Regions from separate parts of the Pseudomonas sp. PME37.24/006 genome, predicted to be linked through region 2. Evidence: riboswitches for the same ligand, from Rfam matches in the RefSeq annotation. Region 2 holds a riboswitch; each other region holds the start of a gene.
What was found. A riboswitch is a leader RNA that binds a small molecule or an ion and turns the genes downstream of it on or off. The one in region 2 is predicted to bind cobalamin.
Positions count from the first base shown of each region.

Region 1: another riboswitch for cobalamin. It lies ahead of cobW (cobalamin biosynthesis protein CobW); the one in region 2 lies ahead of cobG (precorrin-3B synthase).
Region 3: another riboswitch for cobalamin. It lies ahead of ACZ3GY_RS10330 (TonB-dependent receptor); the one in region 2 lies ahead of cobG (precorrin-3B synthase).

Region 1 covers NZ_JBVHNL010000004.1:857,453-867,520, reverse strand. The annotation lists gene cobN (cobaltochelatase subunit CobN) at 1-618, opposite strand, end outside; gene cobW (cobalamin biosynthesis protein CobW) at 692-1,741, opposite strand; cobalamin riboswitch at 1,841-2,020, opposite strand; cobalamin riboswitch at 2,092-2,293, shown strand; gene ACZ3GY_RS20035 (CbtB domain-containing protein) at 2,389-2,574, shown strand; gene ACZ3GY_RS20030 (CbtA family protein) at 2,585-3,304, shown strand; gene ACZ3GY_RS20025 (cobalamin biosynthesis protein) at 3,301-3,708, shown strand; gene cobM (precorrin-4 C(11)-methyltransferase) at 3,859-4,632, shown strand; gene ACZ3GY_RS20015 (hypothetical protein) at 4,595-4,909, opposite strand; gene ACZ3GY_RS20010 (PAS domain-containing sensor histidine kinase) at 4,911-7,634, opposite strand; gene ACZ3GY_RS20005 (prepilin peptidase) at 7,738-8,211, shown strand; gene ACZ3GY_RS20000 (response regulator transcription factor) at 8,395-9,114, shown strand; gene ACZ3GY_RS19995 (DUF3613 domain-containing protein) at 9,237-9,518, opposite strand; gene ACZ3GY_RS19990 (tetratricopeptide repeat protein) at 9,566-10,068, opposite strand, start outside.
Region 2 covers NZ_JBVHNL010000004.1:718,026-728,093, forward strand. The annotation lists gene ACZ3GY_RS19405 (cobalt-precorrin-6A reductase) at 1-251, opposite strand, end outside; gene cbiE (precorrin-6y C5,15-methyltransferase (decarboxylating) subunit CbiE) at 248-1,453, opposite strand; cobalamin riboswitch at 1,590-1,795, shown strand; gene cobG (precorrin-3B synthase) at 1,892-3,247, shown strand; gene ACZ3GY_RS19420 (precorrin-8X methylmutase) at 3,244-3,876, shown strand; gene ACZ3GY_RS19425 (precorrin-2 C(20)-methyltransferase) at 3,885-4,637, shown strand; gene cobJ (precorrin-3B C(17)-methyltransferase) at 4,806-6,470, shown strand; gene ACZ3GY_RS19435 (hypothetical protein) at 6,586-7,107, shown strand; gene ACZ3GY_RS19440 (Ldh family oxidoreductase) at 7,100-8,104, opposite strand; gene ACZ3GY_RS19445 (sigma-70 family RNA polymerase sigma factor) at 8,360-8,896, shown strand; gene ACZ3GY_RS19450 (FecR domain-containing protein) at 8,889-9,857, shown strand; gene ACZ3GY_RS19455 (TonB-dependent siderophore receptor) at 9,936-10,068, shown strand, end outside.
Region 3 covers NZ_JBVHNL010000002.1:1,023,192-1,033,259, forward strand. The annotation lists gene ACZ3GY_RS10320 (ABC transporter substrate-binding protein) at 1-702, opposite strand, end outside; gene ACZ3GY_RS10325 (ABC transporter ATP-binding protein) at 699-1,481, opposite strand; partial or broken gene ACZ3GY_RS10330 (TonB-dependent receptor) at 1,532-3,663, opposite strand; cobalamin riboswitch at 3,784-3,988, opposite strand; gene ACZ3GY_RS10335 (LacI family DNA-binding transcriptional regulator) at 4,104-5,147, shown strand; gene otnI (2-oxo-tetronate isomerase) at 5,185-5,961, opposite strand; gene otnC (3-oxo-tetronate 4-phosphate decarboxylase) at 5,967-6,608, opposite strand; gene otnK (3-oxo-tetronate kinase) at 6,605-7,876, opposite strand; gene ltnD (L-threonate dehydrogenase) at 7,879-8,787, opposite strand; gene ACZ3GY_RS10360 (FadR/GntR family transcriptional regulator) at 8,811-9,527, opposite strand; gene denD (D-erythronate dehydrogenase) at 9,713-10,068, shown strand, end outside.

The DNA.
Region 1 (10,068 bases), 140 kb from region 2:
GAACAGCAGCGCGGCAACGGGTGCGTCCGGCTGCCAGCTGGCACGCCAATCCTGCAGCGACGCATTGCCCACGCGTGGGTGATACAGGCCAACCCGCGGCAGCGCTCGGGGAGGCTGCCAGCCATAGTCACGGCCCATATAGCGGTCGGCGATGCAGTTGAAGAACTGCCGCGCGTTATCCACACCGCCCTGGCGCAGGTACTGCCAGAGCCGCTCGGCATCTTCGGCGGTCACGTTGCCCAGCGCAGTGAGCTCGGGGTCGGGGTTATCACAGCCCGGCACCAGAATCAGTGTCTTGCCCTGCCCCGCCAGCTCCACCAGCCGCTGGATGCCGTAGCGCCAGTAGCTGACGCCGCCATGCACGGAAATCATGATGACCTTGGCATGCCTGAGCACCTGCTCGACGTAGAAGTCCACCGAGGCGTTGTTGCTCAGCTGTGCCGGGCTGGCCAGACGCAGGCTGGGGTAATCCTCGGGCAGATGACGGGCGACCTCGGCCAGCAGCGACAGGTGCGAATCACCGGTGCACAGCACCACCAGCTCGGCGGGGGTCTGGCCAAGGTCGGCGATACTATCGGCCGGCAGCGACTGGCCGGGCTGGGTGCGCAGGAGGTGCATATTCTCGCCTAAAGCATCGTCCGCAAGCGCGCTCCTACGGTTCGTGTAGGAGCCCGCTTGCGGACGATCATGGTTATACCAGAGCCGCTTTCAGCTCAGCCGCGATGGCCGTGTGGTCGAGCTCCTGGCCGATTACGATTAGGCGGGTAACCCGCGCTTCATCGGCCTTCCAGGCACGATCGAAATGCTTGTCGAAACGCAGGCCGACACCCTGCAGGAGCAGACGCATGGGTTTGTTCGGCACGGCGACGAAACCCTTGATGCGCAGGATGCCGTGTTTACCCACGACGTCCTTCAGTGCAGCCAGCAGGCGGGCCTCATCGGCTTCCGGTAGTTCCACGTGGAACGAGTCGAACTCGTCGTGATCGTGGTCTTCGTCTTCATTGTCGTGGTGAGTCTTGCGACCCTCGATGTGCAGCTCTGTCTCGCTGTTCAGGCCCAGCAGCACATTGAGCGGCAGCGAACCGCCATGGGCTTCGACCACCTTGACCGCTGGCGGCAGCTCTTCGCCAACTTCAGCGCGCACCGCTGCCAGCGCCTCGGCATCGAGCAGATCGGCCTTGTTGAGGATCACCAAATCGGCGCTCGCCAGTTGGTCGGCGAACAATTCGTGCAGGGGCGACTCATGATCGAGGTTGGGATCGAGCTTGCGCTGCGCGTCGACCTGATCGGGGAAGGCCGCGAAGGTGCCGGCAGCCACCGCCGGGCTGTCGACCACGGTGATCACCGCATCGACGGTGCAGGCGTTGCGAATTTCCGGCCAGTTGAAGGCTTGAACCAACGGCTTGGGCAAGGCCAGACCGCTGGTTTCGATCAGGATGTGGTCGAGGTCGCCGCGACGCGCCACCAGCTCGCGCATCACCGGGAAGAACTCTTCCTGCACGGTGCAGCACAGGCAGCCATTAGCCAGTTCGAAGACACGGCCGTTGGCTTCTTCCTCGGTGCAGCCGATGGAGCATTGCTTGAGGATCTCACCATCGATACCCAGCTCGCCGAACTCGTTGACGATCACGGCAATACGGCGGCCTTCGGCGTTTTCCAGCATGTGCCGCAGCAAGGTGGTCTTACCGGCACCGAGAAAGCCGGTGACGATGGTGACGGGAAGTTTGGCGAGCGTTTTCATGGAGGCCCCTGGCGTCTGGAGAAACGGCGAGCGGGCAATGAGATGGCAGGCGCCAGCCGGGGCTGTCGCACAAACACCACCGGATCACCCCGCCCGGTTGTCGAAAGCATTATCGAGGCAGGTCTCCTGGCTCACAGGTCATGGCGCGTAGCCGGCCTTCCCGGTTTCCCAGTGGCGGTTGGCGATGCGCTCGCTGCTTACAGTTGCGGGGGCAGCCACGGCTTGCCGTGTTCCCTCTTAGCTCCACACGAGTGGAGAACCTCGAAAAACGCAAGGCTACGCAGAGCCTGCGATACGGTCAATCACGGGGTGACCTGTAACATGTTGACGCACTTGGCGCTTCGTGGTGTTCTTGCGCGGTTGTTTCAGGTGTCTCACGCCGCCGTGCGTGAGGTGAAACGGGAAGCCGGTTCGAGTCCGGCGCTGCCCCCGCAACGGTAAGCGAATGTCAGGATCGTTTTGGCCACTGTGCGAGAGCATGGGAAGGCCGATCCTTATCACTGCCCAGTGATCATCGTGAGCCCGGAGACCGGCCTGAATCCTCTGTTTGGCAACCCGCGGTGGGCGGGCACGCGCCGACTATCGCCCGCCTGTGCGGGCAGTCTCGCCGTGTCCTGCTGTGCCGTTTACCCCTGAGGTCTACGATCATGTCCAGCAGCGTCCTTTCGAATTCCACCGCCTCTGCGCGTCCCTTGTCGCAACGTATCTTGCTCGCCGTTGGCAGCTGCGTTCTGGGCGCCGTGCTGATCTTCTTCGCAGGCTTTTCCCACGTAGAAGCCCTGCATAACGCCGCCCACGATACCCGGCATAGCGCCGCGTTTCCGTGCCACTGAGGACGCCATGATGATCAAGCGCATCGCCCAGACTGCCGGCTTCGCCGGCCTGCTCGCCGCCATCGTGCTGACCTTGTTGCAGAGCCTGTGGGTAACCCCACTGATCCTGCATGCCGAGACGTTCGAAGTCGCCGAACCCGCGGCCACTCTCGAACACAGTCATGACACCTCCAGCGCCGCTCACGATCATGCCGCCGCTGGCGGTCACAGTCATGACGGTGAAGCCTGGGCACCGGAAGATGGCTGGCAACGGCTGTTATCCACAGGCTTGAGCAATCTGGTGGTAGGCGTTGGCTTTGCGCTGATGCTCGCCGGCCTGTTCACCCTGCGCGCCCCCGAGAAGACCTGGCAGGGCCTGCTCTGGGGCCTGGCTGGCTTCGCCACCTTCGTGCTCGCGCCCTCAAGCGGCTTGCCGCCGGAGCTGCCGGGTACCGCCGCAGCCGAGCTGCTGCTGCGCCAGTACTGGTGGATCGGCACCGCTGCTTCGACCGCCGCAGGCCTGGCGCTGCTGGCATTTGGCGGTAACTGGGTGCTGCGCATACTGGGCCTGGTGATTCTGGCGCTGCCCCATGTGATTGGCGCACCGCAGCCTGAGGTGCACGAAAGCCTGGCACCCGAAGCGCTGGAGCACGAATTCATCCTTGCCTCGCTGCTCACCAACGCTGCGTTCTGGGCTGCCCTGGGGCTGGCTGCCGCCTGGTTCCATGGCCGCACTCGACACGCAGAATGAACGAGCGCCCTACCCTCGTCGCCGGCCTGGGTTGCCGGCGCGGGTGTTCGCTGAGCGAGCTGCTGGCATTGCTCGACGATACGCTGGCCGAGCATGGCTCGAGCACTGCCAAGCTGACAGCCCTGGCCAGCAGCGAACACAAGGCTGACGAGCCCGGTTTACTGCAGTTGGCCGAGCATCTGGGCCTGCCCATCAGCTTCATGCCCGCGGATGCGCTGACGGGTTACCATGAGCGCCTGAGCCAGACCTCGGCTATCGCCCTGCACGTTACCGGCAGCCAGAGCGTTGCAGAAGCCAGCGCGTTGGCCTTGGCCGAACACTTGAGCAATCGACCTGCTCGCCTGTGGATAACCAAGTGCAAGAGCGCCAACGCCACACTGGCTGTCGCAGACATCGAACCTTAGAAACGCCGCTACTGTAGGTGCGTCGACCTCGGCGCGAAAAATTGCAGCCGCGCCGCAAAACGGAGTCGTTCAAGCCATTCGCTGCGGGGTCGCGGCTCCTACAGCCGCAGCCAGTCTTCCACCATTTACCGCTTGCAACCCAGGAATCTCATGACCGTCTATTTCATCGGCGCCGGCCCCGGCGACCCCGAGCTGATCACCGTGAAGGGCCAGCGCCTGATTCGCTCCTGCCCGGTGATTCTCTACGCCGGCTCCCTGGTGCCGGAAGCACTGCTCGACGGCCATCAGGCCAGCCTGGTGGTGAACACCGCCGAATTGCATCTCGATGAAATCGTCGCCCTGCTGCACGCCGCCCATGCACGCAGCGAGGACGTGGCACGGGTACATTCGGGAGACCCATCGCTGTACGGCGCCATCGGTGAGCAGATTCGTCACCTGCGCGCACTCGACATCCCCTTCGAGATCATCCCTGGGGTCACGGCTACGGCAGCCTGCGCCGCGCTGCTGGAAAGCGAGCTGACGCTGCCGGATGTTTCGCAGACGGTGATCCTCACCCGCTATGCCAGCAAATCACCGATGCCCGAAGGCGAGCAGCTGCACGATCTGGCTCGGCACGGCGCGACCATGGCCATCCACCTGGGCGTGCAACACCTGGCGAAGATCGTCGGCGAGCTGCTGCCGCACTATGGCGCCAGTTGCCCGATCGCGGTGGTGCATCGCGCCAGCTGGCCGGACCAGGACTGGGTGCTCGGCACACTCGCCGATATCGAAGAGAAGGTCAGCGCCAAAGGCTTTCGTCGCACTGCGCTGATTCTGGTTGGCAGGGTGCTGGGCGCCGAGGACTTCGCCAATTCGGCGCTGTACCACGAGAGCCATCGCCACCTGTTCAGGGCAGGCGCTGCAGACGATACAGACTCTCGCTGACCTTGCCGTGATTGTCGGCAATGACGATCTGCGCGCCCCGCTGGGCGAGACGCCCGTTGAGATCGCTGGCGTACAGGCGCTGCAGAAAGATCGGATAATCGAGCGCGCTTTGGATGACCACTTGTTCGCCCAACCAGGCATGCAGCGCCGGCAGATGGAAACTCCAGCAGCCCTCACGGCAGTCGAAGCCCGCGTCGCGCAGTTGCTCGATCAGCGTCTGATCGCCACCCAGCACACCGTCGCAACAGCGGTACAAGGTATCTACCCAGTCGCTCATGTCAGGGGGCGACCACCGGCAGCTCGATACGGAAGCAAGCACCACCCTCCTGGTTGCTCACGCTGAGCTTGCCACCCATCTGGTTGACCAGCCCGTAGCTGACCGACAGCCCCAGCCCGGTGCCCTTGCCCACTGGTTTGGTGGTGAAGAACGGATCGAACACGCGATCCAGCAGCAGCGGGTCGATACCGCCCGCATTGTCCTGAACCTGCACGACCACCTTATTCTCGCTGAGCGAGCTGTGCAGGTGGATACGCGGCTCCAGTTCGGGCTGCTTTTCCCGCGCGCTGAGCAGCGCATCCTTGGCGTTGACCAGCAGATTGATGATCACCTGCTCGAGCTGGTCGGCATGCCCACGCACCTGGGGAGAACCGCAGAGGTCGAGGGTCAGGTCGATATCGCGGGCGAGCTCGCCTTCGCGGATCAGCGTCAGGGCGCCCTCGATGGCCTCGTCAGGGCTGAACAGATCGTCCTCGACCTCGGAGCGCCGCCCGAAGATGCGCATGTGGTTGACGATCTTCGCCGCCCGGGTGATCTGCTGCTCGATACGCCCCAGTTTGTTCTTCAGGTAATCGGGGTTGGCCGAACCGTTTTCCACACCCTTCAAGGTATTGGTCAGGGCGATGCGCATGACGTTCAGCGGCTGGTTGATCTCGTGGGCCAGCCCCGTGGCCATCTCGCCTAGCACCGCCATCTTGGCGCTCTGGTTGAGCATCTGCCGGGCCTTCTGTAATTCTGTGTCGTCACGCCCGACGGCCTGCACTTCGAGCAGCTTGCCGTGCTCGTCGAACACCGCACGCTCGGCCAGAACCCACCAGATATGTTCGCGCCCCGGCAGGTCCATGCGCACCAGTGCGGTGGAGACCGGCTCGGCGGGCGTCAGTTGGCGATGGCGCTCGCGAAACTGGGTCAGCTCCTGGGCCGACAGATAGGTCGCCAGGCTGGTACCCGGCAGGTTTTCCTGACGAATGCCCAGATACTGCGCCAACGGTCGGTTGGCGTAGACCAGCGTGAGATCAGGCCGATAGCGGCAGATGATCGCCGGCGAGTCTTCCACCAGGATGCGATAGCGCTCCTCGCTCTCGCGAATCCGCTCGGCGGCCTGGGCGGCCTCGGTCACGTCCAGGCACAGGCCGACCGCCTCCACGGGAATACCGCGCTCATCACGCAGCAGCTTGGCTTCGTCTTGCAGCCAGTGGTAATGCCCCTCGCGGTCGATCAGCCGGTAGCGACAACTGGCGGCGCCCTGGCTGAGCAGCGTGCGGGTGTGGGCGAAATAAATGTCACGGTCATCGGGGTGGATGAAGTCGGCCATGCTGCGCTGCACGAAATCCTCCAGTGTCCAGCCCAGCAGGGCGCTGCTGCTATCACTGCAGAACACCGGCACGAAGGCGCCCTCTTCATAGCGATTCACGTAGATCAGCGCCGGCGCGCTGGCGACCAGGCTCTTCAGGCGCGTGGTCGCCGCATCGGCTTCGACCTCCTTGAGCTTCATGTCGTTGATGTCCAGCACCGCGCCGACGATGCGCCGCTGGCCGTTGGCATTGAGGATCCGCGTGTGGATGCGGAACCAGCACAGCTCCTCGGCGGCGTCACGCAGACGCACCACCTGTTCGAAGGCACGACCGCTCATCTCGGCATCGCCCAGGCGGATGCGGAATTCGTCGCGGTCGGCCGGGCTGAGCAGCTCCAGCCAGTCAGCCAGGGTCACCGCCTGGCGCGGATCGAAGCCGAAGCGCTGCATCAGGCTGGGGGCCAGCAGAAACGCCCCACTGCGCGGCATGTATTCCCACCAGCCGGTGCCGAGCAGATTCTGCAGGATATCTACACGCTCGACGTGCACCCGCCGGCTCTGCTCATCGAGGCGTTGCAACAGGGGCGCGGCGACATTGGAAAACAGATCCAGCCAATCACGGGTATTAAGCTCGGGCATGCTCTGGTGGGCGATGTAAGGCGAGCACAGCAGCCAGGCACGGATTCCCTGATGATCAGCGTAGGGCACCAGCCAGACAGAATCAGCGGCGTGCCATTCGGTGACATCCACTCCACCTCGCAACCACTGTACGGGCTGGTCGCCAGCGTACTGCTGCAACTCGCGGGGCAGGTGCTGACCGTCTTCCCAGAACACCGGCGTCAGCGCGTCGCGGTAATGCCCGACGATCTGCCAGCCGCCCCGCTGCGCGTCCGGCAGGGCCAGCGCCGTGCAGGCCAGCCGCAAGGCCTGAGCCATCGCGCCCAGCCACTCGTGGGCATGGCGGGGAAATTCGACCCGGTCGGCACCCCGTATGCTCTGCGCCACAGCGCTGATTTGCGAGAACACCTGCAGACGCTGTTCGCAGGCTTGCAAGCGGGCCAGAAAGTCGCCGATCTCGAAGGCCTGCAGCGACCAGCCCTGCACTTCAGCCTTGAGCCAGCCGCGGGTATGCAGAATGCTGCCGTCACGGGTGACGAAGGAAAGATCGAGCATCTGTTGCACGAAAGCCGCCAGATCCGTCACCAGATAGCGACTCTGACCGTGTAGCAACTGCTCCAGCGGCAGCACTTGGGAAACCGCGATTGGCAGGCGGTACGAGAGACTGCCGGAGACCTCGAATACGCGCCCGAGGGCATCGATGGAAAGATTCAGACACGGACTGTTGGCGGAAACCGCTGCGGGTGCAACAGTCGCCTCCGGCGCCGCCTGCGCTTCGGGGTCACGCTTGAACCAATCCTTGAATACTTGCATTGTCCGGCCCACCTACCATGATTAGCGCCGCAGACGGATCGAAATATCCGTCGATGTGATCGGGCTACCTCGCCCCTACTGAACCCGGACACCCATCGCATCCATGGCCTATATCGTATTGCTCTGCTGGCTTGGCGCCTGCGCGTTTCAGGACGCTCAACACCGCAAGATCGCCAACCTGCTGACCCTGGGCGGTCTCTGCGTCGCCCTGGCCTACCTGCTGTGGTCAGGCAGCAGCCTGACCGGTGCCAGCCCGCCAGCGGTAGTGCTGGCTATCGGTATCGCGTGCCTGCTGTCGCTGCCCGGCTACCTGAGTCGGCAAATGGGCGCTGCAGACGTGAAAATGCTCGTGGCTCTGGGTGCCGCCAGCGATGCCGCACATGTACTGTTCAGCGTTATCGGAGCCGCCCTCGTGCTGATCATCTGGGTCACGCTGGTGCGCATCTGGCCTGATATCCGCCTGGCACTTCCAAGACGCCTGGTCGCGCTAAGAACGACCAACGGCAAAGCACCACCCTATGCACCTTTTCTATGCTTGGGATTTGTACTTACAGCATTGTGGTTTATAGCCAAATAAACGGTGCCATATGATCGACAACTTGCAGCGAGCATAATGAAAAATATCGACCAGCCCTATAGCAAAAAACTGATAACCGCTGTTAATCACAGCGGGCTCGACTGCACAGCTTTGACTATAACTTAGGGCATAGCTATCCTAATTTTCTAATATCAATCATCCGTCTCCCTATAGAGTCTTTGCATGGAAAGCTCCTATCCCTTACGGATAATGATAGTCGACGACGAACCGGCCATTGTCGAGGAGCTCGCGGAGTTTCTCGAGCAACTCGGTTATGGTGTTACGGCGTGCCATTGTGCAGAGGATGCATTACAGGCGTTCCAGCAGGATGAACATATCGGTATCGTGCTCAGCGATATGCACATGCCCGGGTTGACCGGGGTTCAACTGGTGGGTGAGCTGGCCCGTATTACACGCACTGGGCGGCTCTACGAAACGGCTATCTTTACCGGCAGTACCGACAAGCAGGACGTCATCCTGGCCTTGCGCGCCGGGGTTTCCGACTACTACCAGAAACCAGTGGATCTGGAAGAGCTGGGGGCCAGCGTGAAGCGCTTGCATGAGCGCGTCGAGCAACGAATCAAGGAACAGCAGATTCGTCAGCGCATTCAGGATCTGGCTGCATCGCTGCACGAGATGCACAGCGACCTATTGCCAACGCCAATAAAGAACGTCGCGCAAATGACTGTGGCGGCGGATGTTATTCCCGAGCCTTTCGACAAACTATCGAGAAGGCAGTTGGCGGTCGCGCAATTGATCGCCAAAGGGATGACTAATTACCAGATCTCCTGCGAATTGGGCATTACCGAAAACACCGTAAAACTTTATGTCTCCCAGATATTGAGACTGACGCGCGTGCACAACCGCACACAACTGGCGCTGTCCTATCCTTCCCATGGGTAAACTTTGTAAGCGTTTTGTATAGAGTTTCTCTTGAAATTTATACAGACGCCGCAGTTTTGACGACTCTTTCACACCGACAACAAGTCCGTACAACGACATTGATACACTATTCAGCCAATGTTTTATTCTTCACCAAATTCCCCCCCTACATCCTGCTCGAAGAACTCCGGGATAGGGTGCTTATGGCTCTCCAGCCAGCGCTGCAAGGCCAACTCTCGCTCGGCGGGTGTCGATGTCTGAGGATGGGAAGACGCCAGGCGCCCTTCTCGCTGCAGCCGCAACCAGTGGGCTGTCTGCGTCTCTACCTCACTGCCAACCAAGCCACCCGCCCCTCCCTCGCCAGCAGCCTGGCTAACCAGCGGCAGGCATGCCAGCAGCGCAACGCCAACGATCATCCCCTTCATGGTGCTCTCCCTCTCGCGCAGTTGCGCCGTGGCTGGTGGGTGTCCGATCAGCGCTGATTGGCCACTGTGTCGCCCTGTAGCTCGCTAACAGGCTCGACGCGGATGAAGCCCCCGTCGTCAGGCACGATCAGACGGCCTGGACGCATCTCGATCTTTGCCCGCACCTGATTGGCAGGTGTGGAAGCCGGCGCGGAAGCGACGACCTCCACCGGCTCGGCAGCCACTGCAGGCGCAGCCGGTTGGCTGACCACCACCGGAGCAGCGCCAACCTGGGGCGTCGCCGCTGGGGTCGGTGCTGCACTAGCCACGGCTGCACGCGTAGCGACAGGTGTCGGCGCGACGGCAGGCGCCTGGGCCACGATCACAGGAGCAGCGGCCGGCGCAGGGGCGGCGGCTACCGCAGGCGCCGTCGGCTGGCTGACCACCGCCGGAGCAGCGGCCACCTGGCGCGGCGGCGCCGGAATCGGCGCTGCGCTAGCCAAGACGGTACGCGTAACGGCAGGTGCCGGCTCTGCGGCTGGCGCTCTGGCCACGACCACGGGAGCAACGG
Region 2 (10,068 bases):
GCGGCATGGGCAGCGTTGCGGCTGATCTGCGCAGCATAGGGATGGGTGGCATCGACCAGCAGGTCGATGCCCTGCTTGTGGATAAAATCCGCCAGCCCCTCGACACCACCAAAGCCACCGACACGTACCTGGCAGGCCAGATCCTCCGGCACCTTGCCCAGCCCGGCCAGGCTATAGATATGTGCGGGGCCAAGGCGACGGGCAAGATTCAGCGCTTCGCCGATCCCGCCCAGTAACAGGATGCGGCTCATAACGGCTTGCTGACCTGCAACAAGGTGATCGGCAAGGCGCCACGCCAGGTATCGAAGCCGCCCAGGGGTTTGGCCTGGGCCAGTTCGATGCGCGTCAGCTCGCCGCCCTCTTCGCCACGAAAGGCGATCAACGCCGCCTCGCTCTGCAGGGTCACGGCGTTGGCCACTAGTCGGCCACCCGGCTTGAGCGCGCGCCAGCAGGTGTCGAGCACGCCCGGCGCGGTCACCCCGCCACCGATAAAGATCGCGTCTGGCGCCGCCAGCCCGGCCAGCGCCTCGGGTGCCCGCCCGGCCACCAGTTGCAGGCCCGGCACGCCGAGGGCATCGCGGTTGTGGGCGATATGGCCCTGGCGGCCTTCGTCGGCCTCGATGGCGATGGCCCGACAAGCAGGATGGGCACGCAGCCACTCGATACCGATGGAGCCGCAGCCGGCACCGACATCCCAGAGCAGCTCGCCAGGCAGCGGCGCCAGACGCGCCAGGGTGATGGCACGCACGTCGCGTTTGGTGAGTTGCCCGTCGTGGCGATAGGCATCGTCCTGCAGGCCCGGCGTGAGTGGCAGGCGCATGGCGTCATCACCGGCAACGCAGTCGATCGCCACCAGATTCAGATCAGCAGATCGAGCCAGCGCCCAGCCATCAGCCAGGCCATCGATACACCGCTCGCGCTCACCGCCCAGGTGTTCGAAGACGCTCAGCCGACTGGGGCCGAAACCACGCTCGCGCAGCAATGCGGCAATGGCCGCCGGGCTCTCGCCATCGTTGCTCAGCACCAGCAGGCGCACGCCGGGATGAACCTGCGCATTGAGCGCTGCCAGCGGGCGACCCACCAGCGAGACCAGGGCTGTGCTCTGCAGTGGCCAGCCCAGGCGAGCCGCCGCCAGCGAGCAGGAGGAAGGCGCCGGCAGAATGTGCAGCTCATCGCTCGGCAGCTCGCGGGCCAGGCTGGCGCCGACGCCAAAGAACATCGGGTCACCGCTGGCCAGTACACAGACTGGCGTACCGCGCCTCTCGAGCACTGGCACCAGGGAAAACGGCTTCGGCCACTCCAGACGTGTGGCACGGATGCAATGCGGCAACAGCGCCAGCTGGCGCTCGCTGCCAAACACCTGTTCGGCCGCCAGCAATGCATGTCGCGCCGCCTTGCCGAGGCCGGGGTAGCCGTCTTCACCAATGCCCACGACGGTTAGCCAGCGTGTCATGCGTTTTTCCTCGTTATCAAAATCGCCCAGATCGTTCCTCACGCTCCGCGTGGGAATGCCGCCCAGGACGACGCTCCGCGTCCGATGCTGCACGCTATCGGACGACGCGGCTTTTCATCCTAGCGAACAAAGCGGGCATAATAGCGCCTCTGTCGGTGTCCGTCGGCTACGTGGTACGTAGGCGCGGGCCTAAGAGGGAACACGAGCAGATCGTTCTGCGGCGTGGCTGCCCCCGCAACTGTTGCAGCGAGCGCATGCGCCAATCGCCACTGGGAAACCGGGAAGGCCGGCCACGCGCCATGACCTGCGAGCCAGGAGACCTGCCGACGGATTCAGTCGCATGTGCCCACACCGGGCGGGGTGTCCCGGTGATAGAAGCTCGTCCTTCTCTGGCCTATCCTCGAACGGATGCCCATGTGACCCGACCCCGGTGATCCGTTGAAACAGGCTTTTTGCATTCCATCCCCTGCTGTTCGCCCCTCGGCCTGTCCGGGGTTGCTGCGTATCGTGCAGGCGAAGGATGGCGGCATCTGCCGGATCAAGCTGGCCTGCGGGCGCCTCGATGCCACCGGAGCCGAGCGCATAGCCCAGGCCGCACAACACCATGCAGGCGGCGTGATCGAAGCCACCAACCGCGCCAACCTGCAGATTCGCGGCATCCACGCCGGCAGTGAAGACGCATTGATCGGCGAGTTGCTGGCCGCCGGCCTCGGCCCGCGCTCACCCGCTGCCGACGATGTGCGCAACCTGATGGTCAGCCCGGCGGCCGGCCTCGACCCGGCGGCGCTGGTCGACGTATCACCACTGGCCGCCCACCTGCTGACGACGCTGGAGAACACTCCGCGCCTGCACGCGCTGTCGGCCAAGTTCGCCCTGCTGCTCGATGGCGGCGAACGCCTGGCCATGCTCGAACACCCCCACGACATCTGGCTCAGCGCCCTGCCGCTGGATGGCCAGATCGGCTATGCCTTCGGCCTGGCGGGCTGCCCGCCACAAGCGCCTGGCGATGTGCCCGCGCTGGCCGTGGTGCCCGAGGCCCATGCCGATGAGCTGCTGCTGGCGCTGCTCGACCTGTTTCTTGAACTGGCCACGCCCGAGCAGACACGCATGCGCCACCTGCTGGTCAGCCACCCGGCCGCCGAGCTGCTGCAGCACCTGAAGGAGCGCCTGGGTGACGTGCTGCTGAGCGCGGATGACTGGCGACGCAGCCCGGCGGAGCCCCAGGCCCATATCGGTATCGGCGGCCAGCGCCAGCTTGGCCGCGTGTATGTCGGCGGCGTCCCTCCATTGGGCCGGCTCGACGCCGAACAGCTGCTCGGGCTCGCCGCTCTGGCTAGGCGTCTGGGCGATGGCAGCCTGCGCATGACGCCCTGGCAGAGCGTGCTGCTGCCCAATATCGCCACAGCCGATGCGCAGGCAGCCCTCCAGGCGCTGGAGGGGCTCGGCTTGCTGGTCGATGCCGATGCGCCGCTAGCCCGCATCATCGCCTGTACCGGCTCAAGCGGCTGCGCCAAGGGCCTGGCCGATACCAAAGCCGATGGATGCCGCCTGGCCGAGACGCTGAAGGCTGGCCGCCGCCTGGCCGGCATCCACCTCAGCGGCTGCAGCCGTTCCTGCGCCGCCGCCCACCGTGCCCCCGTGACCCTGCTGGCGGTAGCCGAAGGCCGCTACGATCTGTTCGCCCGCCAGGCGGACAGCAACGATTTCGGCGCGCCACTGGCCCGCCACCTGACACTTGACGAGGCCAGCGAGCTGCTGGCCTCGCTTCCCGATACCTGGAGTTTCACCCGATGACCGATTACATCCGCGATGGTCAGGAGATCTATCGCCATTCCTTCTCCATCATCCGCGCCGAGGCCGACCTGAGCGCCATTCCGGCGGATCTCGAGAAGCTCGCGGTGCGGGTCATCCACGCCTGCGGCATGGTCGATGTGGTGCAGGATCTGCGCTTCTCCGCGGGTGCCGGTGCAGCCGGTCGCCAGGCCCTGGCCAATGGCGCGGCGATTCTCTGCGATGCGCGCATGGTCGCCGAAGGGGTGACCCGTGCGCGCCTGCAAGCGGCCAACCCGGTGCTCTGCACCCTCAACGATGCCGGCGTGCCTGAGCTGGCCAAGAAGCTGGGCAACACCCGTTCGGCGGTGGCGCTGGAGCACTGGCGCGAGCATCTCGAAGGCTCGGTGGTGGTGATCGGCAATGCCCCCACCGCATTGTTCTATCTGCTCGACATGCTCGCTGCGGGCGCGCCCAAGCCAGCGCTGATTCTCGGCTTCCCGGTGGGCTTCGTGGGCGCTGCGGAGTCCAAGGATCTGCTCGCCAGCACCTTTGCCGAGCATGGCGTGCCCTACGTGATCGTTCAGGGCCGTCGGGGCGGTAGCGCCATGGCCGCCGCCGCGGTCAACGCCCTGGCCACGGAGGTCGAGTGATGAACGGTATGGACCGCCCCGGCAAAGGCCGCCTGCTGGGCCTGGGCGTAGGCCCGGGCGACCCCGAGCTGATCACCCTCAAGGCCCTGCGCCTGCTCAAGTCGTCACCCGTGGTCGGCTACTTCGTGGCCAAGGCCAAGGCCAATGTCGGTCAGGGCGGCAACGCCTTCGGCATCATCGAAGGCCACCTGGACGACAGCCAGCAGCGCCTGCCACTGGTGTATCCGGTAACCACCGAAAAACTCGAACCGCCACTGACTTACGAAGGCGTGATCAGCGACTTCTACGACACCTGTGCGGTGCAGATCGCCGAGCATCTGGATGCTGGTCGCGACGTGGCGGTGATCTGCGAAGGCGACCCGTTTTTCTACGGCTCCTACATGTACCTGCACGACCGCCTGGCCGAACGCTACGAGGCCCAGGTAATTCCGGGCGTGTGCTCGATGCTCGGCAGCGCGGCGGTGCTCGGCGTACCGTTGGTGTACCGCAATCAGAGCTTGTCGGTGCTCTCCGGCGTGCTGCCCGAAGACGAGCTGCGCGAGCGCCTGCGTGATGCCGAAGCCGCCGTGGTGATGAAGCTGGGTCGCAACTTCGAGAAAGTCCGCCGCGTGCTGCAGGACCTTGGTTTGCACGACCGTGCTCACTACGTGGAACGGGCGACCATGGCCAACCAGCGCATCGTGCCGCTGCACGACGTCGAGCCCATGGCCTCGCCGTATTTTTCAATGATCGTGGTGCCCGGTGAGAAGTGGCGGGGTTGAACCGAAACAGCTGTCTCGCAGTAAGCACCTTTTCCGTAGGAGCCAGCTTGCTGGCGATATCGATGGCCAAATCGATAGTTGTGTTGCGGGTCGGATCGTTTCGCCAGCAAGCCAGCTCCTACATGACTCCAGCGAACTCGCCTGCCTGTTCCTGACAGTGGATAAACCATGACCTCTTCACCCGCCATCGTCATCCTCGGCACCTCTGCGCTGGCCACTGCACGGCGCATCCAGGCACTTTATCCACAGGCCGTTATCCATGGCTTGCGTGAGCGGGTAGACGCCGATCAGGCCTACGACGACTTCGGCGATACCTTGCGCAGCCTGTATCGCAACGGCACGCCGATCATCGCCCTGTGCGCCGCGGGTATCGTCATCCGTAGCCTGGCGCCGCTGCTCGCCAGCAAGGGTGCCGAGCCACCGGTGCTGGCCGTGGCCGAAGACGCGAGCGCCGTGGTGCCGCTGCTCGGCGGCCTGGGTGGCGTCAACCGCATGGCCAGAGAAATCGCCGCGACGCTGGAAACCCGCGCAGCCATAACCACCAGTGGCGAACTGCGCTTCGGCACCTGCTTGCTCGACCCGCCGAGCGGTTATGCCCTGGCCGATCTCGAGCAGGGCAAGCGCTTCGTCTCCGACCTGCTGGGCGGCGAAAGCCTGCACATCGATGGCAATGCGCCATGGCTGGACGAAGCCAAGCTACCGCTGGCCGAGGATGCCAGCCGTACCGTGCGGATAACCACCGAGCAGCGCCCTGCGCAGCCTGACGAACTGCTGATCCATCCACGCACGCTGCTCGTTCTGGTCGACCAGGCAGATGATCTTGCAGCAGCCATCCGCCAGGTATTCGAACAGTCGCGCATGGCGCCGAAATCACTGGCCGCTCTGCTCGCCCCCCAGACTCTGATGAGCGACAAGCGTCTGGCCCAGGTCGCCAGCGACCTCGCCGTACCGCTGCGCTTCGTCCGCGCTGACAATGGACTGCCACCTCGGGTGCACCGCAGCGAAAACCTGCAGTTGCTGCAGGCCGACTCGCCCGAAGCGGCGCTCGGCATTGGCCGCCCCCGCGGTCGCCTGAGCGTGATCGGCCTCGGCCCCGGCGCCGCCGAGCACATGACCCCCGCGGTACGCCGCGCGCTGGACGAAGCCGAAGACCTGCTTGGCTACGAAACCTACGTGAAGATGGCCGAGCCGTTGCGCCCGGAACAGGTACGCCACTGCAGCGACAACCGTGAAGAGCTGCAACGCGCCCGCCATGCCTTCGAACTGGCCGCCAGCGGCCGCCGCGTGGTGGTGATTTCCTCCGGCGACCCCGGCGTATTCGCCATGGCAGCGGCCGTGCTGGAAGCCTTGGAAGCCAATGGCACGGCGACCGACTGGCACGCCGTCGAACTGGAAATTCTGCCTGGCGTCTCCGCTGCCCTGGCCACCGCCGCCAAGGCCGGCGCGCCGCTGGGCCACGACTTCTGCCTGATCTCCCTGTCGGACAATCTCAAGCCCTGGGCGGTGATCGAAAACCGCCTCGACCATGCTGGCGCAGCGGATCTGGCGATGGCCTTCTACAACCCGATCTCCAAAGCCCGCCCCTGGCAACTCGGCCGCGCCCTGGAAATCGTCCGCCAGCACCGCACGCCCGACACAGTAGTCGTACTCGGCCGCGACATCGGCCGCCCCGCCGAAGCCCTGCGCGTGCTCGATCTTGGCGAACTGACGCCAGAGATGGTCGACATGCGCACCCTGGTGATTATCGGCTCCAGCCAGACCCGCCGCTTCCCCCGAGGCGATGGCGGTGAGTGGGTGTACACGCCGCGCAGTTATCCACAGCTCCATCCGTAGCAACGCGCGGGGTTTACACCAGCTTTACATCTGCCTGACGTCACCTTGCACAGGCCTCCCGATAATCGATTCTGCCCAACCATCTGGTCGGGCTGTCGATTCTCTGGAGCCCATGATGAAAGCAAGTCTCCCCCGTACCGCCGTCGCCGCGCTGTTGCTGGCGACGCTTTCCCTGAACGCGGTGGCTGGCCCAGGCGGGCCGGGTGGTGGCCCAGGGGGCCCGGGTGGTTATCGCGGGCACGGCGGCCCTGGGCCAGGCTGGGGCGGCCCGGGCCCACGGCATGGTCACGGCCTGCCGGACTACGCCCGTGAGCTGTGGATCGGCAGCGCGCTGTACTTCGTCGCGGCCGGCAGCTACTACATGTGGAACGCCGACCGCAGGCAATACATCGTGGTCGAGGCGCCGCCGGTAGCCGTGGCGGCCCCTGCGGCCAATTACAACGTGATCGCCTATCCAGCCCGCGGCCAGAACGCGGACTTGCAGGCCCGCGACCGCTACGAGTGCCACAGCTGGGCAGTCAGCCAGAGCGGTTTCGATCCGGCTACCGCCATCAGCGCACCCGCCGCCACCGCCACCGACTACTACCGGCGCGCCCTGGGTGCCTGTCTGAGCGGACGCGGTTACAGCATCAATTGAGCAGCGCTTTCAGGTCGTCGTAGAGCGCCTGGGGAATCTGTACGCCGTCGGTAAGGCTGCGGGCGCGCGCATCGTAGCGACGCTGCGAAGGCAGTCGTGCGCCCTGCCCTTCGATGCCGTCGAACAGCGCCTCGGCCCTTGCCAGGTGCTGATCGGCGGCCGCACCGAGAAAGCGCTGAGGATCGAGGGCGATGATCAGCTCGCCGTGATACGGCGACGATTTGCTGCCCGCGTCATAGGCCAGGGACTCGGCGCTGGTCAGGTCACCGATCAGCGGCCCGGCGATCAGCTCCACCATGGCGGCCAGTGCCGAGCCCTTGTGTCCACCAAAGGTCAGCATGGCGCCGTTCATGACCGCCTCGGCGTCGGTGCTCGGCTGGCCGTCGGCATCGATGCCCCAGCCCTCCGGGATGGCCTTGCCGGCACGACGATGTAGCTCGATGTCGCCGCGGGCGATGGCGCTGGTGGCGAAATCGAAGATGAACGGATGCTTGCCGGCGCGCGGCCAGCCAAAGGCGATGGGGTTGGTGCCGAAGATCGGCTTGCTGCCACCGGCCGGAGCCACCCAGGCATGGCTGGGGTTACAGGCCAGGGCTACCAGCCCAGCCTCGGTGAGCGCTTCAATCTCCACCCACAATGCGGAGAAATGCACACAGCGATTGATCGCCAGCGCGGCGATGCCGTTGGCCCTGGTTTTCTCCTCGAGCACTGGCAACCCGGCCTGGAAGGCCAGTTGCGAGAAGCCGCCGCGGGCATCCACGCGGACGATCGATGGCGCCTGGTCGATCACCTCGGGCTCGGCATCGGCCACCACCTTGCCGGCCTTGAGCGAGCTGACGCAGCCCAGCACACGGTACAAACCATGGGAGGCGCAGCCGTCGCGCTCGCCCGCCAGCACGGTGGCGGTCACGGCACGCGCCTGGGCCTCGCTGAACCCGTTGTGGCGCATGATCGAAAGCGCCAGCTCTTCGGCTTCGGCCAGGGTCAGTCGAATCATCTTCAGCTCCTTGTTAGAGGCGGCCGCAGGGCCATATTGACGGTATACAGTGAGACCTGAACCCGCCGCTGGCTTGATGCCTTTGCTCCCGGCAGATGACGAATTCAGCATAGCCCGATCAACACTGACATCGCCCGTAGCCTGGTGTTGAGCGCGGCGATACCCAGGAGGCAGTCCAGCCGCGCCTTTGTTTGCACGAGCCTCGGGTTACACTGATAGAATGCGACGAATTCTCATTCCCACCGATCCCATCCAGTGCATTCGACCTCATCGGCATCCCACCAGCATCAGGCCATCGATCAGCTCTACAGCCACCACCACAGCTGGCTGCAGGGCTGGCTGCGCAAGCGCCTGGGCAATGCCGCCGATGCGGCGGATCTGGCCCAGGATACCTTCGTGCGCCTGCTCAGCAGTGAGCCGGGCGAGCCGCTGAACCTCACCACACCACGGGCCTACCTGGCCACCATCGCCAACCGCCTGACCATCAACCTCTACCGCCGCCGCTCGCTGGAGCACGCCTACCTGGCCGCGCTGGCGGAAATACCGGGAGAGCTGGCGCCATCGCTGGAACATCAGGCCCTGGTGCTCGAAGCCCTCGACGAGGTCGACCGGGTACTCGCCGTGCTGCCAGCCAAGGCCCGGCAGGCGTTCCTGATGGCGCAGCTGGAAGGTTATACACAGGAAGAGATCGCCAGCCGGCTCGGCATCAGCGTGCGCTCGGTGCAGCGCCACCTCGCACGGGCCTTCGAGGAGTGCATCGTGCTCGCCAGTCTGGGCGCCCAGCATGAGTGAGTCGCCCATCGACCGACGTGTCGCCCGTGAGGCGGCCGGCTGGTTCGTGCGCCTGCAAAACGCTGGCGCCAGCGCCGCCGAGCATGCTGCCTGCGTCGAATGGCGGGCCCGGCATGCCGATCACGAACGAGCCTGGCAACTGGCCGAGCGCTTCAGCGGTCGCGCCCAGCAGCTTGCCGGAGGCGCCGGACGGGCGGCCCTGGAGCGCCCACGCAATCTGCAACGGCGACAGGTGCTCAAGACCCTTGCCCTGCTGATCGCCGCCACCCCGCTCGGCCTCACCGCACACCACGGCCTGCCGTGGCGCGAATGGCAGGCGGACGAGCGCACCGCTACCGGTGAGCAGCGCACCCTGCGCCTGCCCGATGGCGGACAGCTTCGCCTGAACACTGGCAGCGCGGTCGATATCGCCTATGACGACAGCGTGCGGCGGGTGCGCCTGATCGCCGGTGAGATGCTCGTCGAGGTGCCCCGCGAGCATGCCAGGCGGCCGTTCATCGTGGATACCGCCGAAGCGGAAATCGCCCTGCTCGGCAGCCGCTTTCTGGTGCGCCAATACCCGCAAAGCACCTACCTCGCCGCGCTGGAGGGCGCTGTCGAGGTGCGTCCGCGGCTGTCACGAAGCGATGACGGCCTGCTGCGTCTGGCGGCAGGCCAGCAGACCCACGTCAACGCCCACACTGCAGAGCCTTCAGTGGCACTGGCACAGAATCGTCTCGACTGGCTCAGTGGCGTACTGCGCGCGGAAAAGATGCGCCTCGATGACTTCATCAGCGAGCTGGATCGCTATCGCCCCGGCCTGCTGCGCTGTGATCCAGCGGTGGCCGGGCTGCTGATCTCCGGCGCCTTCCAGCTGCGCGATACCGACCAGATTCTTCGCGCCCTGAGCCAGACACTGCCAGTGAGCGTCCAGTACCGCACGACCTATTGGGTCACCGTCACGGCGCGTGCGAACGCGTAAGAGAATCATTGTCGTGTTTTATGAATGCTGCGTGTCCCTCCCGTAACCACATCATTCTCACAGGGCGGGGACGGAAACATGGCGACGACGCAGGGCATGCAACCACTGGCACGGGCGGTACACGCTGCCGCACTGGGTCTGATCATCGCAGGCGGCAGCCTGACTGCGGCCTCGCTGCAAGCCGCCGAGCAGGCAGCCCAGCAGAGCCGTG
Region 3 (10,068 bases), on a different contig from region 2:
GACATCGTCCATCACGTTGTGCCCGCCTGCCGTTTCGATCAATGCCTGGGGCATGCCCATGCGCCCCGAGGTGGTCGGACGGTCTTCGCCGCTGTCGTAGAGAAACACCCGCGGCGCGCTGCCGGTTTGTTTGACAGTGTTGCGCACGGCCTCGATGCGCTCGCGCAGTTGCCCGACCAGTGCCTCGGCCCGTGGCTGCACCGCGAAGATCCGCCCAAGGTTGAGCAGGTCGCGGTACAGGTCATCGAGGCTGGCGCCCTGCTGTTTCATCACCCAGGAACAGGACTCACTGAGTTCATAGACGGCGATTCCGAAGGGCTGCAGGGTCGTCGGGGTGACCGCGCCACCGACCCGCATGCCGTAGTTCCAGCCGGCGAAGAACAGATCCGCGTCGGCCTCCAGCAAGGTTTCCACGGAGGGATAGCGGCTGGCCAGTTCGGGTACATCGCCGAGTGAGTCCTTGAAGGCCGGATCCAGGGTTTTCCAGCCGCTGATGCCGGTATAGCCGACCATGCGATCGCGCAGGCCGAGGGTGACCAGCATGCTGGTCATGTTGATGTCGTGGCTGACCACGCGCTGCGGCGCCTGCTCGAAAGTCACGTCACGGTCACAGCTACGTACCGTGAGTGGATAGTCGCTGGCAACTGCCGGCAGCGCGAGCAGCGCCAGCGACAGACTGCAAAAGTATCTAAAGGTCTTCATTGGGTAATCCAGGTGATCCGTGGGTAGGCATGCAGCGGATGGCTGTCGACCAGCGCCTGCACACCGAATACGCGCTGCAACAGCTCGGCGCTCAGCACCTCGGTGGGTGTGCCGCTGGCGACCAGGCGGCCGGCAGCCATGACATAGAGGCGGTCGCAGAAAGCCGCCGCCAGGTTCAGGTCGTGAAAGCTGGCCAGGGTACTCAGGCCGAGGCTGCGCAGGTGCCGCAACAACTCCAGCTGGTAGCGCGGGTCGAGGTGGTTGGTCGGCTCGTCTAGAATCAGCAGACCGGGTTGCTGCACCAGCGCCCGGGCCAGCAACACCCGTTGTTTCTCGCCGCCGGAAAGGTTGGCGAACGCCTGACCCGCCTGCGCAGTCAGGCCGACATGCTGCAGAGCCTGGGCCACCAGTTCGGCGTCCTCGGCGCTGTCGCCGGCGAACAACCCCTGGTGCGGCGTGCGCCCCATGGCGACCACATCGGCGACGCTGAGGCCGAACTCCTGGGGAAACTCCTGCAGCACCACGGCGATGCGCTGCGCACTCCAGCGCGGGGTCTGCCGCCAGAGGTTCTCGCCGTCGAGATGCAAGCTGCCGCTCGCCGGCTCGCTGGAACGATAGGCGCAGCGCAACAGGCTGGTCTTGCCGCTGCCGTTGGGGCCGATAAGGCCGACAAACTCGCCTTCACCGATATGCAGATCGATGTCCTGCAACAACCAGCGTGGCGCAGTGCGCCGACTTTCAACGGCCCATGACAGCTTTTCGATGCTTAGCCTCGACATGCCCGACTCCTACTTGTGGCGCACCGGCAAACTACCCGGTGCGCCGGCGTTTAGAAGCTGTAGTCAGCGCTGACGAAGAACGAGCGTGGCTCGCCCAGGTACCACTGCTGGCCATTGTTGCTCGTGGTGGTGGCGTACTGACGGTCGAACAGGTTGTTCAACTGCAGGCCGAGGGTCAGATCCTTCTGCAGATGCCAGTCGAAGTTGGCGTCCACCACGGTGTAACTCGGTACCCTGACGCTGTTGGCGTTGTCGGCGTAGCGGCTGTCCACGTAACGGGCGCCGGCACCGACGCTGAAACGCTCGGCAAAGTCCTTGCTCAACCACAGGTTGGCGGAGCGACGCGGCACGTTGGTGGGGCGATTGCCCTGGAAATCGTCGCCACCGCTGACGAACTCGTCGTACTCGGCGCGCACCAGTGCCGCGTTGGCAGACAGCTGCGCGGCATAGGGCAGGCGCAGCTCGAGGGTCGCCTCGATACCATCCGAGGATTGCTGACCAACCTGCTGCTGGACGGTCGGGTTGGCCGGGTCGGTACTGAGCAGCTTGTTCTTGACGATGTGATAGGCGGCCAGCGTCCACTCGCCACGGTTATCGAAAAACTGCTGTTTGATGCCCACTTCGGTTTGCTTGGCGGTGCTCAGATCCCACTGCTGCTGGCCCGCACTGAGAGTCAGCAGGTTGCCGACGCCTTCGGTGCTGGTGGCGTACTGACCGTACAGCGACAAGTCATCGGTCAGCGCGAACACCAGGCCGGCGCGCCAGTTGTTGCCGGTCAGGCTACGGTCGCTGCGGGTGCCGGCCAGCAGATCATCACGATTCAGGTGTACCTGGTCACGGCGCACACCGGTGACCAGTGCCAGTTGCTCGGTGAGCTGCGTGCGGTTCTCGGCGAACAACGAGAACTGACGCGCCTGATTGGCTTCGCGAGCGCGATACGGGTCATTGCTGATGTAGCTACCACCACCGGACTGGCCAAGTGGCACGCTGTCGCTGAGGGTATTGCCGAAATCATGCTTGCGCACGAAACGGATGGAGTTGTAGTCCACGCCAACCACGGTGCGGCTGTCGAGGCCGAACAGCGAATGCTGCAGGGTGAACGTCTGGCGGTCGCCGATCTGTTCCTGGGTGTGCTTGATGCTGATGAAATCGCTACGCTCGACTAAATCACCCGGCTGCCAGGTGTAGGTTTCAGCGTTGCGCCAGCGCCGCTGGGTCTTGAGGTAGTACAGCTGGTTGCTGGCACTCAGGTTGTCGCTGATCGTCCAGTCGGTCACCAAGCGGGTCGACTGGTCGTTGTACTGCAGCGTGGCGTTCTCGACGTTGTAGTTACGCTCGCGCAGGCTTTCGCGGTAGTGACCATCCACCAACGGCGTGCCGAAATACTGCTGCGGCTCCTGATTACCGTAATCGTGGCTGAGGGTGAAGCTCAGGTCGTCGGTCGCCTCCCAGCGCAATGCAGCACTGATGGCCAGGCTCTCGGAATCACCACGGTCGACCCAGCCATTGCTGGCCTGCTGATTGAGATTGAAACGGTAGCTCAGGCGGTCGTTCAGGGAGCCGCCGCTATCGAGTGCCATCTGTTGACGATCATCGGAGCCGTAACCCAGACGCACGCGATTGCGGATCTCGCCCTCGAAAGGCTTCTTCGGCACCACGTTGATCACCGCGCCCGTCGCCCCTTCGCCGTACAGCACCGACGCCGGGCCACGGAGGATGTCGATACGCTCCACCGACCAGGTATCGACCGGAAAGGTCACGGTGCCGGCGCCGACATAAAGACGGGTGCCGTCATACAGCTGCATGGTCGAGCTGTGCCCGGTAAAACCCCGGGCGGACAACGCGGTGCCGCCATTGCCGGGCGTGCCCATGAAGGTGATGCCAGGTGAGCGGGTGACGGCCTCCTGGACGGTGGTGTTGTTGCGCTTCAGGATCTGCTCGGCGCCAATGCTGCTGACGCTGGCGGGCGTTTCCAGTGGCGTCAGATTCAGGCGCGAGCCGGTCGTTGCCAGCGTATGCAGATCAGGCGGCGACGACTCATCGGCCGTGCCGGTGATCGCCGTCGAGGGCAAGGCTATGGAAGCGTTCGACTCGGCGGCCTGAGCCGGCAAGGCGAACAGCAGCGCACAGGGCAACAGCCCAACACGCAGGGATTTGCCCGACAGGGCATCGAACAGGGAATATCGGGACATGTCGTTCCACTCGAAACAGGAATGAATGAATCCCGGAGGGAACAACGCATAGGGAATCGCAGGCGCACGAAGCCCACGGAAACCGGCCTGCGCCCGCCCACCGCGGGTTTGCCAAACAGAAGTTTCGGGCCGGTCTCCGGGCTCACGAGGGTCATGAAGCATTCACCTTCCCATGCCATGGCACAGTGGTTAATCGAATGCTTCGCTCGCATACCGTTGCGGGGGCAGCGCCGGACTGATCATGTTCATGACGAACCGGCTTCCCGTTTCACCCCATGCACGGCGGCATGGGACACCTGAAACTGGCGCGCATCTGACCATCGAAGCGTCGAGCCGTCAATCATCGCCATGCAGCGGCCTCGATCCATGCACCATGGCATCGCCGGCTGGGATAACATCGCCCGACCTCGGATTGGCCAGGAAACACAGGATGCAGCGAGACGATGAACGAGCGACCGGCAGGCGCTCCTCTACCGCCCCAGGCAAGCCGCCGACGCTGGCGGATGTGGCCAAGGTCGCAGGCGTTTCGCCGATCACCGTGTCGCGCACGCTCAACCAGCCGGAGATCGTCCGCCCGGAACTGCGCGAAAAGGTCTTTCGTGCCGTGCACAAGACCGGCTACGTGCCGGCCATGCTCACCGGCGTGGCCGAGCAGCGCAGCCGGCTGATTTCCCTGCTGGTGCCGACGATTGCCAATTCGATCTTCTCGGACACGGTGCAGGCGCTGATCGACACCCTCACCGAAGCCGGCCACGAGACGCTGATCGGCCTGACCAACTACAGCGCCGAACGCGAAGAGCAGCTACTCGACGCCATCTTGCGGCGGCGCCCCGATGGCATCGTACTGACCGGCACCCTACACACCAAAGCCAGCCGCACGCGCCTGTCGCGCTCGGGCATTCCGATCGTCGAGTCCTGGGATCTCGCGCCGCGGCCGCTGGACATGTTGGTGGGCTTTTCCCACGAAGCGGTCGGCGTGGCCACCGCGCGCTACCTGATGGGCAAGGGCTATCGGCGCTTCGCCGTGGTGACCCTGGATGACCCACGCGGCCACCGACGCTGCGAAAGCCTGATCAGCGAACTGGCGAGCCAGGGGATTACCGAGGTGCCGCGCGTGGTGTTGCCGCCACCGGCAACGGTGAACCTCGGCCGTGAGGGCCTGCAGCGTCTGTTAGCAGGTCGCGAGCGCCCGAATGTACTGGTGTGCAGTTCCGACACCCTGGCCCACGGCGTGCTGGAAGAAGCCACCGAACTGGGCATTCGCGTGCCGCAGGATCTGGCGGTGATGGGCTTTGGCGACCTGAGCAGCGCCGCGCACCTGCACCCGGCCCTGTCCACCGTGTGCATCAACGGCGCGGACATCGGCATACAAGCGGCGCGCGCGCTGGTGCAACGCCTCGATCATCCCCACGAAGAGCCAGTGAAAGTGCGCATCGATACCGGTTTCAGGATCATCGAACGGCAGAGCGCATAGCCTGTTTTGCACTTAACAGCGAAAACCCACGCACGCTTCAACGCCAGGGAGCAAACCAACCTAGTCCATCTTCAGTGAGGCCTCTCGGGTTGTATTCACAACCAATCCAGCCGTCATAGCCAAGTTCGTCGAGCAGGGCGAATAGCTGCGGATAGTTCACCTCGCCGGTGTCCGGCTCGTGGCGATCCGGTACGCCGGCAATCTGTATATGCCCGACCCCAGCCTGAAAGCGTTTGAAGCACGCCGTAAGATCGCCCTCCATGATCTGCGCATGAAAAAAATCCATCTGCACCTTCAGATTTGGCTCGCCCAGCTCGGCGAGAATGGCGTGGCCCTCTGCCTGATAATTGATGAAATAACCGGGTATCGAGCGGCTATTGATCGGCTCGATCAGCAGTGTCAGTCGGTGCTCGGCCAGGCGGCGAGCGGCATAGCGCAGGTTTTCCAGGTAGACCTCGCGCATCCGCGGGCGCATGCCCTCCTCGCTCACCAACCCGGCCATCGCATGCAGCTTCGGGCAGCCCAGCGCATGGGCATATTCGATGGCGCGATCGACCCCCTCGCGGAACTCCGCCTCGCGCCCCGGCAAGGCGGCAATGCCGCGCTCTCCCGCCGCGAAGTCACCCGGCGGCAGGTTGAACAACACCTGGCTCAAACCATGCTCGGCCAGCCGTTCGGCCAGCTCGGCCGGGGTGAAATCATAGGGGAACAGGTATTCAACGCCCTTGAACCCGGCAGCCGCGGCGCGGCCGAATCGCTGAAGAAAGGGAGCATCGCTGAACATCATGCTGAGGTTGGCAGCAAATCGTGGCATGGCAGTCACCATTGAGCGCCGAAGGTCTGGCGCAGTTCGTCAATTTGTTCATCGTCGAGCGGGCGTACCGGCTGCTGGCGCAGCAGCAAGTAGAGCTTGGCGGTTTCTTCCAACTCTTCGATGGCGTAGGTGGCCGCCTCCAGACTCTTGCCCGAGACGACAGGCCCATGGTTGGCGAGCAACACGGAGCTGTGTTGCCCCACCAGGCCACGAATCGCCTCACCCAGTTGTGGGTCACCGGGGCGGTGGTAAGGGATCAGTGGCAAGCGGCCAACGCGCATCACGAAATAGGGCGTCAGCGGGGGCAGGCAAGAGGTTGTGTCCAGGCAGTCCAGGCAGGAGACAGCCGCCGAATGGGTGCAGTGCAGGTGCACGATGGCGCCGGAGTCCTCCCGACCCTCGTACACCGCACGGTGCAGAAAGGCCTCCTTGGAGGCCGGCTTGCCCGCCAGATGGTTTCCCTGCCAGTCGAGTTTAGCGATATCGGCTGGGTCCAGCCGCCCCAGGCAGGCATTGGTCGGGGTCAAGAGCCAACCATCATCAAGGCGAACGCTGATGTTGCCTGATGAGCCGGGGCTCAGTCCGCGCAGGTACAGCGAGCGGCCGATCTCGACGATTTCCTCGCGCAATGCACTTTCGTTGCTCATGCCAGCCTCTCCCATGCCTTGATCATGAAATCGGCACTGCCGAAGTTACCGGACTTGAGCGCTAACGCCAGTGGCTTGCCGGATTGGCCGAGCGTTTGAGTCCAGGGCACACCCGGGTCGATGCTCGCGCCGATGCGCAATCCTTCGATGCCCAGCGCCCCGACTACCGCGCCAGAGGTTTCACCGCCAGCCACCAATAACTGGCCGATGCCCTGCTGCTCGACCAACCCTCGCGCAACCGCCGCAAGGGCCGCTTCGATACGCTCGCCAACCTGCTGGGTACCGAACTGCTGCTGAACGCGGCGCACCTCCTCGGGCGGGCTGCTGGCGTAAATCAGCACCGGCCCCTTTTGTTGCTCGGCCCAAGCCAGCGCCTCGGCGACCAACGCATCACCACGGGCCATCAGCTCACCCGCCTCGATGCGAAACGCCGGATACAGCGCTGCGGCCTGCTCGATCTGCGCGAGGGTCGCCCTCGAGCAACTGCCACTGAGAATCGCCTGGCGCCCCCAACCCGGCTCCAGCTGGCTCGCTTCGCCACTGGCCTTAAGCAACCCTCTGGCTTGCCAATCCTGCGCCATCCCCAACGCCAGGCCTGAGCCCGCGGTTACCAGCGGCAGCTCGGCACAAGCGGCGCCCAACACAGTCAAGTCATGGTTATCGGTGGCATCACAGATGGCGATGCCGACGCCTTCGGCACGCAACGCGGCGATCCGCTGGCGTGTCGCGTCGACGCCGGCCCGCAGGGTGCGGTAGTCGATCAAACCAACCAGGTGAGACGTCTGCGGCTGCAGCACGCGCAACAGGTTGGCATCGTGCATGGGCGTGAGCGGATGGTCTTGCATGCCGCTCTCATTGAGCAGCACGTCGTTGGCGAACAAGTAACCGTTGAATACGCTGCGGCGATTCTCCGGAAAGGCCGGGCAGGCGACGGTGAAGTCACTGCCCAGGGCCTGTAGCAGCGCATCACTGACCGGGCCAATGTTGCCTTCGGCGGTGGAATCGAACGTCGAACAGTATTTGAAGTAGAACTGCTGGCAACCCTGCTCACGCAGCCACTCGAGCGCCGCTAGCGATTGGCGCACGGCCTCGGCGGGCGCCAGGTTGCGCGATTTGAGCGCCACAACCAGGGCGTCAGCATCGGCTAATTCCAGCGGCCGAGCCGGTATGCCGATGGTCTGTATGGTACGAGCGCCGCCACGCACCAGCATGCTGGCAAGGTCGGTCGCGCCCGTGAAGTCATCGGCGATGCATCCGATCAAGGGCATGTTCACATCTCCTCGTTGGCGGCAGCGGGCAGGCGGATACCGGGAAAGATCTTCGCCACGGCAATATCATCTTCGCGGCCCAACCCGGCAGCCGAGGCCTGCTTGAACATCTGGTGCGCGCTGGCGGTCATGGGCAGCGGGAATACGGCCTCCTGCGCGCTGTCGAGCACCAAACCGAGATCCTTGACGAAGATGTCCACCGCCGAACGCGGCTGGTAGTCACCCGCCAGCAGGTGCGGCACGCGGTTTTCGAACATCCAGGAATTACCTGCGCTGTGGCTGATCACCTCATACAAGGCCTGCGGATCGCAGCCCTGGCGAATGCCGTAGGCCATGGCCTCGGCCGCGGCGGCGATGTGTACGCCCGCCAGAAGCTGGTTGACCAGTTTGATCTGCGAGCCCTGGCCGGCTTCGTCGCCCAGTCGGTAGACCTTGGCAGCAACAGCCGCCAACGCTGATTCACAGCGTTCGAAGGCAGCCGCAGGCCCAGAGGCCATGATGGTCAACTCCCCCGCCGCAGCGCGCACCGAGCCACCGGAGATGGGTGCATCGAGCATCAGGATCTGCTGCTCGGCCAAGCGCTTGGCGATGCGCCTCGCCGCTGCCGCAGAAATCGTCGCGCAGGCGATCACCACAGTGCCCGGGCGCAATCGCGAAGCGACGCCCTGTTCGCCGAACAACAGCTCTTCGGTTTGTTTAGCGTTGACCACCACGATAAACAGCAAGTCACTGGCCGCAGCACTCTCAATCAACGCCTCAACGGGTTTGCCACCTTCTGCTGCGAAGGCCTGGCTGACCTCTGCGCGGGTGTCGTAACCCCATACCGGCAAGCCGGCGCGCAACAGGGAGCGCGCCATACCCAGGCCCATGGAACCTAGGCCGATCACGCCAATGTTGGATATCGCTGTCATCTGAATGAGTCCTCTTGTGATTTTTATAAGACGGCGTCTGCCTCGCTTTGCGCTTCGCGCAGGCGAGTTTCGGCATTGCGTAGATGCATCGAGGCCGCGTGCCGGGCTGCCTCGCTGTCACCGCTGACAATCGCATCGAGCAACGCATGGTGCTCATGGTCGACCTGGCGCATGTACTGCGCATTTTTCGCCTCGTTGCGGCGGGTCACGCTGATGGCCTGCTGCAATAACTGGTGGAGAAAGTCGATGGTTTCGAGAAAGTGCTGGTTGCCGGTGGCGGCGACCACGGAGCGGTGAAAGGCGAGGTCTTCGCGAACACCGTCCTCGCCCCGTTCGACCGCTTCATCGAGCTCGGCCAGTGCGTTGCGCATCGCCCGCAACTGGGCGCTGCTACGGCGTGTAGCCGCTAGCTCGGCAGCTTTGATTTCCAGCGCACTACGCAGCTCGATGATTTCCACCACCGCCGCAAAATTGCCTTGTGGTTGCGGCATGCGTAGCGCCACCGAGGGGTTAGCCACGACGAAGGTACCGCTGCCCTGGCGCGAGACGAGCATGCCTTCGCGCTTGAGCATCGAGGTGGCCTCGCGCACCACCGTGCGGCTTACCCCGTACTGCTCGCACAAGGCCTGCTCGGTGGGCAGCCGCGCACCTGCGGCGAGCTGACCTTCGTGAACCGCCGTACTCAGGCGCTTGGCCAGCCGTTCGGCGAGCTTGGGGGTGGTTTCGTTGAGCCTATCCACTTGCATCTCCTGGCAACCGCCACGCCTGTTTTCCATCACTGATGACGAAGAAGAACGGCGCGAACGGTTGCATCGACATTAAATTCATCATACAACATGACAACTACCTGTCACCTGATTCATCAATAACAAGAATACGGGGCGCACTTATCACCCCGAATATTCTCCCAAGCGGAGCCTCATGCATGAATATTTTGGTAACTGGTGGCGCCGGATTTCTCGGCGCCCGCCTGATCGAGGCGTTGCTCGCCCCCACCGCAAGCGACCTTTTAGGAGCCAATGACCATATCGTCTCGGCCGACCTGGCGCCCTGCCCGGTTGAGGATCCACGTGTCACCTCACACATCGGCGATATTTGCGACCCGACCTTCATCGCCTCGCTGGTCGGCTCCGATACACGTGTGGTCTATCACCTGGCCGCAGTCGTCAGCGGTCAGGCAGAAGCGGACTTCGACCTAGGTCTGCGTATCAACTTCGATGCAACCCGAGCGTTGCTCGAAGCTTGCCGGCAACAGGAGCAGGTGCCGCGCTTCGTGTTCGC